2 linked regions of the Methylibium petroleiphilum PM1 genome follow. The protein of the gene in region 1 interacts with the protein of each later gene in a pairwise test. Links are inferred from orthologs where the notes say so. Each region holds a gene or a part of one and is shown on either strand. Other genes may lie near its edges.

What was found. Proteins that work in one complex are often made in the same cells at the same time.
Region 2: the proteins of recR (region 1) and recO interact in binary tests that used the Escherichia coli proteins (3 or more experiments, as listed by UniProt). The link is inferred for Methylibium petroleiphilum PM1 from one-to-one orthologs.

Annotation. Positions count from the first base shown.
Region 1 is NC_008825.1:2,697,489-2,705,000, forward strand. The notes cover bases 2,365-5,236. They hold recR (recombination mediator RecR), read right to left. Parts: upstream 4,160-5,236; coding sequence 3,569-4,159; downstream 2,365-3,568. Other genes in these bases: MPE_RS12760 (transglycosylase SLT domain-containing protein), read left to right, coding at 2,365-3,106; MPE_RS12765 (MAPEG family protein), read right to left, coding at 3,129-3,530; MPE_RS12775 (YbaB/EbfC family nucleoid-associated protein), read right to left, coding at 4,312-4,638; dnaX (DNA polymerase III subunit gamma/tau), read right to left, coding at 4,664-5,236. Outside these bases: MPE_RS12750 (class I SAM-dependent methyltransferase), read right to left, coding at 1-688; gloB (hydroxyacylglutathione hydrolase), read left to right, coding at 687-1,466; more of MPE_RS12760, read left to right, coding at 1,463-2,364; more of dnaX, read right to left, coding at 5,237-6,508; MPE_RS12785 (AIR synthase-related protein), read left to right, coding at 6,629-7,512. UniProt on the Escherichia coli protein: May play a role in DNA repair. It seems to be involved in an RecBC-independent recombinational process of DNA repair. It may act with RecF and RecO.
Region 2 is NC_008825.1:684,358-687,356, reverse strand. It holds recO (DNA repair protein RecO), read right to left. Parts: upstream 1,913-2,999; coding sequence 1,088-1,912; downstream 1-1,087. Other genes in the region: rnc (ribonuclease III), read right to left, coding at 2,844-2,999; era (GTPase Era), read right to left, coding at 1,909-2,847; MPE_RS03280 (pyridoxine 5'-phosphate synthase), read right to left, coding at 275-1,072; acpS (holo-ACP synthase), read right to left, coding at 1-267. UniProt on the Escherichia coli protein: Involved in DNA repair and RecF pathway recombination.

The sequences.
Region 1 (7,512 bases):
CCGCGCCGAACACCGGCCACCAGCGTTCGCCCGCGCGCTCCATCCACGCATAGCGGTCCAGCCAGGCCTGCGAGCGCAAGGCCGGCCGGTAGCAGCCGAAGCCGCCGCTCTCGACCTCGAAGCTGAGCAGGCGCAGCCAGTCGCGCAGGCGCCGGTAGGCGATGAAGTCGCCGGCGCGCGGCAGGAACAGGCGCTCGTCGTCGCTGCGGCGACCGAGGCGCTGCGCAGCACGTCCGCCCGCCTGGCGCAAACCCCACAGGCTGGTCGGGTTCAGCCCGGTGATCACGACCTGGCCTTCGGGCACGAGCACGCGCTCGACCTCGCGCAGGGTGTGGTGGGGGTCGCGCGCCAGTTCCAGCGTGTGCGGCAGCACCACGAGGTCGAGGCTCTGGCTCGCGAACGGCAAGGCATCGAAATCGCACGACAGCGCCACGGTGCGCGGCGCGGCGCCGCCGTCTTCCGGAACGGTCGCCGCGGCGCCCTCGCGGGCCGACAATGCAAGCCAACGGTGCGGCATGCGGTTGGCCTGCAGCGCATCGATCTCCGGCAGGCCGAGCTGCAATGCGTGAAATCCGAACACATCGGCCACATGCGTTTCGATGCGCGCCTGTTCCCACGCCAACACGTACCGGCCGGGCGGGGTCTGCAGCCACAAGGGCAAATCTATACTCGACGCTTCCTGCACCATGAACCTGATCGCTGTTCCCGCCTTCACGGACAACTACATCTGGATGCTCCACGATGGCGTGTCGGCCATCGTCGTCGATCCGGGGGAAGCCGCGCCGGTGACTCGCGCGCTCGACGAGCGGTCACTGAAGCTCGCGGCGATTGTAGTGACCCACCATCACGGCGACCACGTCGGCGGTGTCGACGCGCTGCGTGCACGCTTGCCCGACGGCCGCGGACCGGTCTACGGTCCGGCGCGCGAGGACATCCCGCAGCCCTTCCTGCCGCTGCGCGACGGCGATGCGATCGAGCTGTTCGGCACGCGCTTCGAGGTGATCGACGTGCCCGGCCACACGGCTGGCCACATCGCCTACTTCGGCCAGCCGGCCGGCGAGGCGCCCATCCTGTTCTGCGGCGACACGCTGTTCAGCGGTGGCTGCGGCCGGTTGTTCGAAGGCACGCCGGCGCAGATGCACGCGTCGCTGTCGCGACTGGCCGCGCTGCCCGGCGACACGCGGGTGTGCTGCGCCCACGAGTACACACTCGGCAACCTGAAATTCGCGTGCGCCGTGGAACCCGGCAACGCCGATCTGATCGACTACGTTGCGCAGTGCGAGTCGCTGCGACAACGCGACCTGCCCACGCTGCCCAGCACGGTGGCGCGTGAACGACAGGTCAACCCCTTTCTGCGCGTCACGAGCACGCAGGTCCGAACCAGTGCCCGCGCGCATGGCGCCGCCGGCGACGATGCGGTGAGCGTGCTCGCGGCATTGCGACAGTGGAAGAACGAATTCCGATGACCGCCCTGCTGCTCACGCCGAAGCGTCGCGCCACGCTGTCCGTGCTGGCCCTGACGCTCGTGCTGGCAGCCTGCGCCACCGCTCCGTCGCCCGAACCGGTCACGGCTCCCGTCGTCAACGCCGGCGCCGCCGCGCCCGGCGCCACGCCGCCCCCCGAGGCCGCAGCGCCCGGCGTGGCCGCCGCCAGCGCCGCCGCGCCGAACGATGCCGCCGTCGCGGCCGGCCCACCGACCGATCCCGTGCGCCCGGAAGAACCGGTCGACCTCGACGCCATCGCGGCGCAACGCGATCTGTGGATACGCGTGCGGCGCGGCTTCGCGATGCCCGACCTCGACACGCCGCTGGTCCGCGACCGCGAGCAGTGGTACGCCACGCGGCCCGATTACGTGCAGCGCATGACCGAGCGGTCGAGTCGCTACCTGTTCCATGTGGTCGAGGAGATCGAACGGCGCGGCATGCCCACCGAACTGGCCCTGCTGCCGTTCATCGAGAGTGCCTTCAACCCGCAGGCCATGTCGACCGCCAAGGCCTCGGGCATGTGGCAGTTCATCCCGTCGACCGGCAAGCACTTCGATCTGGCGCAGAACGCCTTCCGCGACGACCGGCGCGACGTGCTGGCCTCCACGCGCGCCGCGCTCGACTACCTGCAGAAGCTGCACGGCATGTTCGGCGACTGGCATCTCGCGCTGGCCGCCTACAACTGGGGCGAAGGCAGCGTGGGCCGCGCGATCGCCCGCAACCAGAAACTCGGCCTGCCGACCGACTACCTCAGCCTGAAGATGCCGGACGAGACGCGCTACTACGTGCCCAAGCTGCAGGCCGTGAAGAACCTCATCGCGCGGCCAGAGGCCTTCGGATTGACGCTGCCCGCGATCGAGAACCACCCCTACTTCCTGAGCGTGCCGATCCAGCGCGACATCGACGCAGCCCTGGTGGCCCGTCTGGCCGGCCTGCCGCTCGACGAATTCCACGCGCTGAACCCCTCGCTCAACAAGCCGGTGATCCTGGCCGCCGGCACGCCGCAGGTGCTGCTGCCCTACGACAACGCCAACGAGTTCGTGCGCGCGCTGCCCGGTTACCAGGGCCCGCTGGCCAGCTGGACCGCCTGGGTCGTGCCGACGACGATGAAGCCGGCCGATGCCGCCAAGCGGGTCGGCATGAGCGAAGCCGAACTGCGCGAGGCCAATCGCATCCCGCCGCGCATGCTGGTGCGCGCCGGCTCGACGCTGATGGTGCCCCGGCACCCGCACCGGCACCTCGACGACGTGTCCGAGCGCGTGGCCGACAACGCGACGATGCTGCTCGCCCCTGACGCCCCGGCGCTGCGCCGCACCACCGTGAAGGCGCGCAAGAATGACAGCGTGGCCTCGATCGCCGCACGCTACCGGCTCAGCGCCGCCAGCGTGGCCGACTGGAACAAGGTGGCGGCCGGCGCCCACTTCAAGACCGGCCAGGCGGTGGTGCTCTACCTGCCGGGCAGGGCCGCGACCGCCCGCAAGAGCAGCCCCAGCACGACGGCCAAGGCCCGCGGCAACCGCGCCACCACGTCAGCCACGGCCCAGCGCAAGTCGGCCGGCAAGTCGGTGGCCGCGCGCCCGACCGCGCAGGGCAAGAGCCGCGTGGCCGCCAACAGCCGCTGAGGCCAGGCCGGGCCCGCGGGCCTCAGTTGCGCGGCGTGAACAGGATCGCGATGTTGACCACGAGCGCCAGCGTCCAGACCGCCGAACGCAGCATCGCGCGGTCCGCCAGGTAGCACGCCACGAAGGCGGCGCGCAGCCCCACCCACAACAGTGCCAGCATGCCGATGCGGTCGGCCGGCGCCCCGAGCGTCAGCGCGATCGCCACCGCGCCCACGAAGAACGGCAGGGCCTCGAAGCAGTTGGCCTGCGCCGCGTTCGCGCGCGCCCGGTAGCCGCTCTGCCGCGCCAGCCACTCGCGCGGCGCATGGTTGTCGAAACCGCCTTCGCCGCGCGGCGTGCCGAGGCGCCCTCCCTTGGCGATGCCGGCGCAGACGATGGGCATCAGCGCAGCGGCGAGCACGCTCAGGAGCAGGATCGTCGTCATCGCATCGTCTCCGGTTCGGGTCGACGCCGGCACTGGCCCTAGCGTCGATCGCTCAATGCATGGGCGATGGTGCCCAGGTCCACGTACTCGAGTTCGCTGCCGACCGGCACGCCGCGCGCCAGCCGCGTGACGCTCGGGCCTCGGCCCTTCAGGGCCTGGGCGATCACGTGCGCGGTGGCCTCGCCTTCGGCGGTGAAGTTGGTGGCGACGATCAGTTCCTGCACCTCGCCATCGGTGGCACGCGCCAGCAGTTTCTCCAGCCCGATGTCGTGCACCCCGATGCCATCGAGCGGGCTCAGCCGCCCCATCAACACGAAGTACAGCCCGTGGTAGCTGCCGCTGCGCTCGACCGCTGCCTGATCGGCCGGCGTCTCGACCACGCACAACTGCCGGCGTTCACGCGCCGGATCGAGGCAGGTGCTGCACACCGGGGCCTCGGTGAAGGTGTTGCAGCGCTCGCAGTGCCTCACCGTCGCCACGGCCTGCTCCAGCGCACGCGCGAGCCGCAGCGCGCCCTCGCGATCGTGCTGCAGCAGGTGGTAGGCCATGCGCTGCGCCGACTTCACGCCCACACCCGGCAAGCGGCGCAAGGCCTCGGTCAGCGACTCAAGCGTGGACGACGCAGCCATGCCTCAGCGACTCGATCATCAGGAACAGTCCGCGGCAAAGGAATGGCAGCACGCCACCGTCCCACCGAGCGGACGCCGCGGGTCCGGCTCTGCCGGCCCGCCAGCGTCGCCCCCTCGAGGGGGAGCGGCGCAGCCGCAACGGGGGGGAGCCATCAAAACGGCAACTTCATGCCCGGCGGCAGCGGCATTCCTGCCGTCAGCTTGCCCATCTTTTCCTCGCTGGTCGCCGCCGCGCGGCGCACCGCGTCGTTGAAGGCCGCTGCCACCAGGTCCTCGAGCATGTCCTTGTCGTCGGCCAGCAGGCTGGGGTCGATGGTGATGCGCTTGACGTCGTGCTTGCAGGTCATCAGCACCTTCACGAGCCCGGCACCCGACTGGCCCTCGACCTCGATCAGCGCCAGTTCGTCCTGTGCCTTCTTCAGGTTGTCCTGCATGGCCTGCGCCTGCTTCATCAGGCCGGCCAGTTGTCCTTTGAGCATGTCGTTCTCCGGTGGTTCGAATGGGTCAGACGGGTTTGATCGACCCCGGCACGATGCGGGCCGTCTTGAACTGCGCCGTGAGCTGCAGCACCAAGGGGTCGTTGTGGATCAGCGCCTCGGCCTCGCGCTGGCGCTGCTCGCGCGCCGCTGCATCGCGCCGTGCCGGCGTGTCGTTCACCACACCGGCCTCGACGTCCAGCACCACCGCGTGACCCAGCGCGGCGGCCAGTGCCGCCTGCAGGCGTTCGGCATGGTTCGGATTGCGCAGGCTCTCTCGCTCGACGCGCAGCCGCAGCCGCGTTTCGCCGGTATCGATGGCCACGCACTCGGCCTGCAGCGCCAGCTCGCGGACCAACGCCGCGATCGCGTTCGCATCGGTCAGCTGGCGCACCAGCGCGGCCCAGCGGTCGCCCAGCGGACCGCGGGTCATCTCGGTCGGCGCAGGACCACCAGCCGCGTCGTCGCGCGCGACGGTCGGTGGTGCGGGGCGCGGTGCCACCGTCGCCGGGGGCTGGGACATTTCTTCCGCCAGCGGGATGTCGTCCTCCCATGGCGGGACGCTGGACGGGCTCTTCGCAATCAGCGGCGCAGGCGGTCGGGTCGGCACGGGGTCCGCCTTGGACGGTGGCGCCACGGCAAGGCTCGCGGTTGCCGGCGAGCGGGCCAGCGGCACGGCAGGTGCCGAGCCACGCACGAGGGCGGTTGCGGCACGCGGCGCCGCTGCGGGCGTAGCCTGGCCCGGCCGCACCACCGTCTCGGTGCGTGCAGCACCCGGTGGCCTGAACGCCAGCATGCGCAGCAGCACCATCACCAGGCCGCTGTATTCGTCAGGCGCCAGCGCCAGCTCGGCGCGGCCGTGCAGCGCGATGCTGTAGAGCAGCTGCGTCTCGTCGGCCGGCAGCAGGCCGGCGCGCTGCACGAGTGCCGCGGTGTCGGGATCGGCGGCGTCCAGCGCATCGGGCAGCACCTGCAGCAACGCGAGCTGCTGCAGCACCACCGCCATCTCCTCCAGCGCACCCTCGGCCGACAGGCCCTCGGCGCGCAGTGCGTCGGCCGTGGCCACCACGCCGGCGCCGTCACCGGCGGCCAGCGCATCGATCAGCGCATAGACATGGCTGCGGCCCACGGCGCCTATCATCTGGCGCACGCCGGCTTCCTGGAGCGTGCCGGCACCGAAGGCGATGGCCTGGTCGGTGAGCGACAGCGCATCGCGCATCGAGCCGTGCGCGCCGCGCGCCAGCAGCCGCAGCGCCCCCGGCTCGGCCGAGATGCCTTCGGCCGCCAGCACCTGCTCCAGGTGCGCGAGCACCGTCTCGGGCGCCATTGGCCGCAGGTTGAACTGCAGGCAGCGCGACAGCACCGTGACCGGTACCTTCTGTGGGTCGGTCGTCGCCAGCACGAACTTCAGGTACTCGGGTGGCTCCTCCAGCGTCTTCAGCATCGCGTTGAACGCGGTACTGGAGAGCATGTGCACCTCGTCGATCATGAAGACCTTGAATCGCCCGACGACCGGCTTGTAGGCCGACTGTTCCAGCAGTTGCGAGATCTCGTCGACGCCGCGGTTCGAGGCCGCGTCGAGCTCGGTGTAGTCGACGAAGCGGCCGGCGTCGATGTCGCGGCAGGCCGGACACACACCGCAGGGCTGCGCGGTGATGCCTCCCTGACCGTCGGGCCCGGTGCAGTTGAGGCTCTTCGCGAGGATGCGCGACACCGTGGTCTTGCCGACGCCGCGCGTGCCGGTGAACAGGTAGGCATGGTGCAGCCGCTGCGAGGTGAGCGCGTTGGCCAGCGCCTGCACCACATGCTCCTGGCCGACCATCTCGCCGAAGTGGCGTGGACGGTACTTGCGGGCCAGGACCAAGGTGCTCATGCCCGGCAGTTTACCGGCCGGGGTGGAAGCCCCCGGCCACAGGGGTGCCGGATAATCGGTGCGAATCCGCGGCCTGCCCGCGCCGCGCCATCCGCTCATCGGGCCCCTGCCCTGCCGACCATGACCACGCCCACCCCCACCCCGCTGAGCTACGAACAGGCCGGCGTCAACTACGACCTGATCGACCCGCTGAAAGTGGCCGCGCAGCGTGCCGCCAAGGACACCGCGAAGAACCTCGCCGCGCACGGTTTCGGCGAAGTGGCGGCGTCGCGTGGCGAGTCGGCCTACGTGGTCGACGTCGGGCCGTTCTACCTGGCCAGCATCGTCGAGTGCCTGGGCTCGAAGGCTCTCGTCGCCGACGAGATGAAGGCGCTGACCGGCCAGAGCTATTACGCCGGCATCGCGCAGGACACCATCGCGATGGCGATCAATGACCTGATCACCGTCGGCGCGACGCCGCTGGTGGTGCAGGCCTACTGGGCCGCCGGCGGCAGCGAATGGTTCGGCGACGCGCAGCGCGCGCAGGCGCTGGTGGCCGGCTGGAAGCAGGCCTGCGACACCTGCGGCGTGGCCTGGGGCGGCGGCGAGACGCCGGCGCTGGCCGGCATCGTGGAGGCCGGCCGCATCGATCTCGCGGCCTCCTGCACCGGGCTGATCAATCCGAAGTCGCGGCTGTCGGTCGGCGATGCGCTGGCTCCGGGCGATGCGATCGTGCTGCTCGCGTCGAGCGGCATCCATGCCAACGGCCTGAGCCTGGCGCGCAAGCTGGTCGAGCGGCTGCCGCAGGGCTACCTCACCGAAGTGGCGCCGGGCCTGAGCTACGGCGAGGCCCTGCTCGCGCCGACCACGCTGTACTCGCCGGTGACCGAGGCGTTGTGGAACGCGCAGATCGTGCCGCACTACAGCGCCAACATCACCGGCCACGGCTGGCGCAAGCTGCTGCGCCACCCGGCCACCCACACCTACCGCATCCACAGCGTACCGCCGGTGCCGCCGGTGCTGCG
Region 2 (2,999 bases), 2.0 Mb from region 1 along the record:
GCCGCTGCGCGCGTTGAGGATCTGGCAGGCACGCCAGCTCATCGGCGTGCGCATGCCGGTGCCGATCGCCTTCGAGAAGGCCTCCTTGGCCGAGAAGCGCGTGGCCAGGTAGCTGAGGCCCCGCGCCTCCACCTTGGCCAGGCGGTAGCGGAACACCTCGAGCTCCTGCGGGCCCAGCACCTTCTCCGCAAAGCGCTCGCCGCGACGTGCATAGGTCGCGCGCAGGCGACGGATGTCGCAGATGTCGGTGCCGATCCCGAAGATCATGCCGGGGCTACGCGTGGGCGCGGTGGATGCAGCGCAGGTAGTCGCGCACCGTCTCGGCCAGCCCCAGTTCCAGCGCGTCGGCGATCAGCGCGTGGCCGATCGACACCTCCAGCACGCCGGGCACGGCGCGGAGGAAGGCGGTCAGGTTGTCGCGGTTCAGGTCGTGGCCGGCGTTGAGCCCAAGGCCGACGCCCAGCGCGGCCTCGGCGCTGGCGGTGTAGCAGGCCAGCAGCGCGGCATGCTGCGGCGTGCCGGCGCCTTCGGCATGCGAGCGCGCATAGGCCTCGGTGTAGAGCTCGACGCGGTCGGCCCCGATGGCACGGGCCTGGGCCATCGCCTCGGGCAGCGGGTCCATGAACAGGCTGACGCGCACGCCGAGCGCATGGCATTCGTCGATCAGCGGTCTCAGCGCCTCGTTGTCCTCGGGCAGGCTCCAGCCGTGGTCGGAGGTGGACTGCTCGACGCTGTCGGGCACGAAGGTGGCCTGGTGCGGACGCACCACACGCACAAGGTCCATCAGGTTGTGGAAGGGATTGCCTTCGATGTTGTATTCGATGTGCGGATGCTCCTGCTTCAGCATCTCGGCCAGGTCGTGCACGTCGTGGGTGCGGATGTGGCGCTGGTCGGGCCGCGGGTGCACGGTGATGCCGTGCGCCCCCGCGTCGATCGCGATGCGGGCGGCACGCGTGACGCTCGGGATCGTCAGCGGCCGCGTGTTGCGCAGCAGCGCAACCTTGTTCAGGTTGACCGACAGCGCGGTCGTCGCGGCGTGGAAAGCATGGCCGGAGGAGATCAGCGGATTCATCGAAACGTCAGCTCGTCAGCGGTCGAGGTTCTGCAGGTCCATCATCAACTGCCGCGTGCGCAGCACCGGCGTGGCCAGATGATAGTGAAGCAGGTTGCGCAGCATCGGCTTGAGGTCGGCCAGCACCGGCAGGCAGGCGCGCTGCAGCGCCGCCAGATCGTCGGCATCGAGCGCGGCCTGCAGGGCCCGCCAGTCGTCCGCCGCCAGGCCCACCTCGCCCGCGGCTGCGGCCACCAGGCCGGACTCGGCCTTCAGCGCATGCCGAACGCCGCCGCCCAGCGGCTGCTGAGTCAGCGTGACGCGGCCGAGTTCGGGCAGCAGGCCGATCTCGCGCAGCAGCACCAGCTCGAAGCCGCGCAGCGCCGCCGCGACCCGCGCATCGTCGCTCGCCCCCAGCGCCGGCAACGTGTGCGCATAGGCGTCGAACAGGGCCGGGTGCGGGTCCTGTCGGGCCAGCAGCTTCATCAACAGTTCGTTGAGGTAGAAGCCGGTCAGCAGCGCCGCGCCGCCGAGCATCGCCGGGCCGCCGGCCCATTCGGCGGTCTTCAGCGGCTGCACCTCGCCGCCGTCGCCCTCCCGAGGGCGCCGCACACCATAGGCCACCTGCAACCGCTGGAACGGCAGCAGCACCGCGCGCAGCTGGGAGTAGGGCCGCTTCGCTCCCTTGGCCGCGACCGCCACGCGGCCGTGCTCGCGGGTGAACAGGTCGAGGATCAGGCTGGATTCGCTCCAGTCGTAGCGGTGCAGCAGGTAGGCCGGCTGCAGCGCCGGGGCCGCAGCACGGCCGCCACGGGCAGCCTGCGGGGTGGCGCCGGCGACGCGCGACGCGGCGGCTCTCACTCGTAGCCGTAGCTCTTGAGGCGGGCCTCGTCGTCGGCCCAGCCGGAACGCACCTTGACCCAGATCTCGAGGAAGACCTTGCCGTCCATCAGGCGCTCGAGCTCGACGCGCGCATCAGTGCCGATGCGCTTCAGGCGCTCCCCCTTGTCGCCGATGACCATGCCCTTGTGGGCCTCGCGCTCGACGATGATGGTGGCGGCGATACGGCGCAGCGCGCCCTCTTCCTTGAACTCGTCGATCACCACGGTCGACGTGTAGGGAAGCTCGTCCCCGGTCAGCCGGAACAGCTTCTCGCGGATGATCTCGCTGGCGAGGAAGCGCTCGCTGCGATCGGTCAGGGCCTCCTCGTCGTAGAACCACGGCTGCTCGGGCAGGTAGGGTTGGACGATCTGGAGCAGGCGCCGCACGTCGTCGGGGCTGGTGGCCGCCAGCGGCACGAACTCGGCGAACGGATGGCGCTCCTGCATGCTCTTGAGCCAGGGCGCGAGTTCGGCGCGACGGCGCACCAGGTCGAGCTTGTTCGCGACCAGCAGCGTCGGCTTGCCCGGCGGCACGAGCGATAGCACCTTGGCATCGTCGAGCCCGAAGCGGCCGGCCTCGACGACGAACAGCACCACGTCCACGTCGCCCATCACCGACTGGACGGTCTTGTTCAGGTTGCGGTTCAGCGCACCGGCGCCCTTGACGGTGTGGCGGGTCTGGAAGCCGGGGGTGTCGACGAACACGAACTGCGCCGCGTCGGCGCTGCGGATGCCGGTGATGCGGTGGCGCGTGGTCTGCGCCTTGCGTGAGGTGATGCTGACCTTCTGCCCGACCAGGGCGTTGAGCAGGGTCGACTTGCCGACATTGGGCCGGCCGACGATCGCCACGAGGCCGCAGCGCTGCTCGGGCATCTCTGCGCCCGCAGCAGGGGCGGCGGTGGTGCTGTCGTTCATGGGCGCTCGGTTTCGTCTGGCTTCAGTGTAGCCAGCGCCGCACGGGCGGCCTCCTGCTCGGCGGCACGCCGGGACCGCCCTTCACCGCGAACTTCGAGCGAACGCGACGGGATGCTGCAGACCACGGTGAACATCTGCTCATGCTGGCGTCC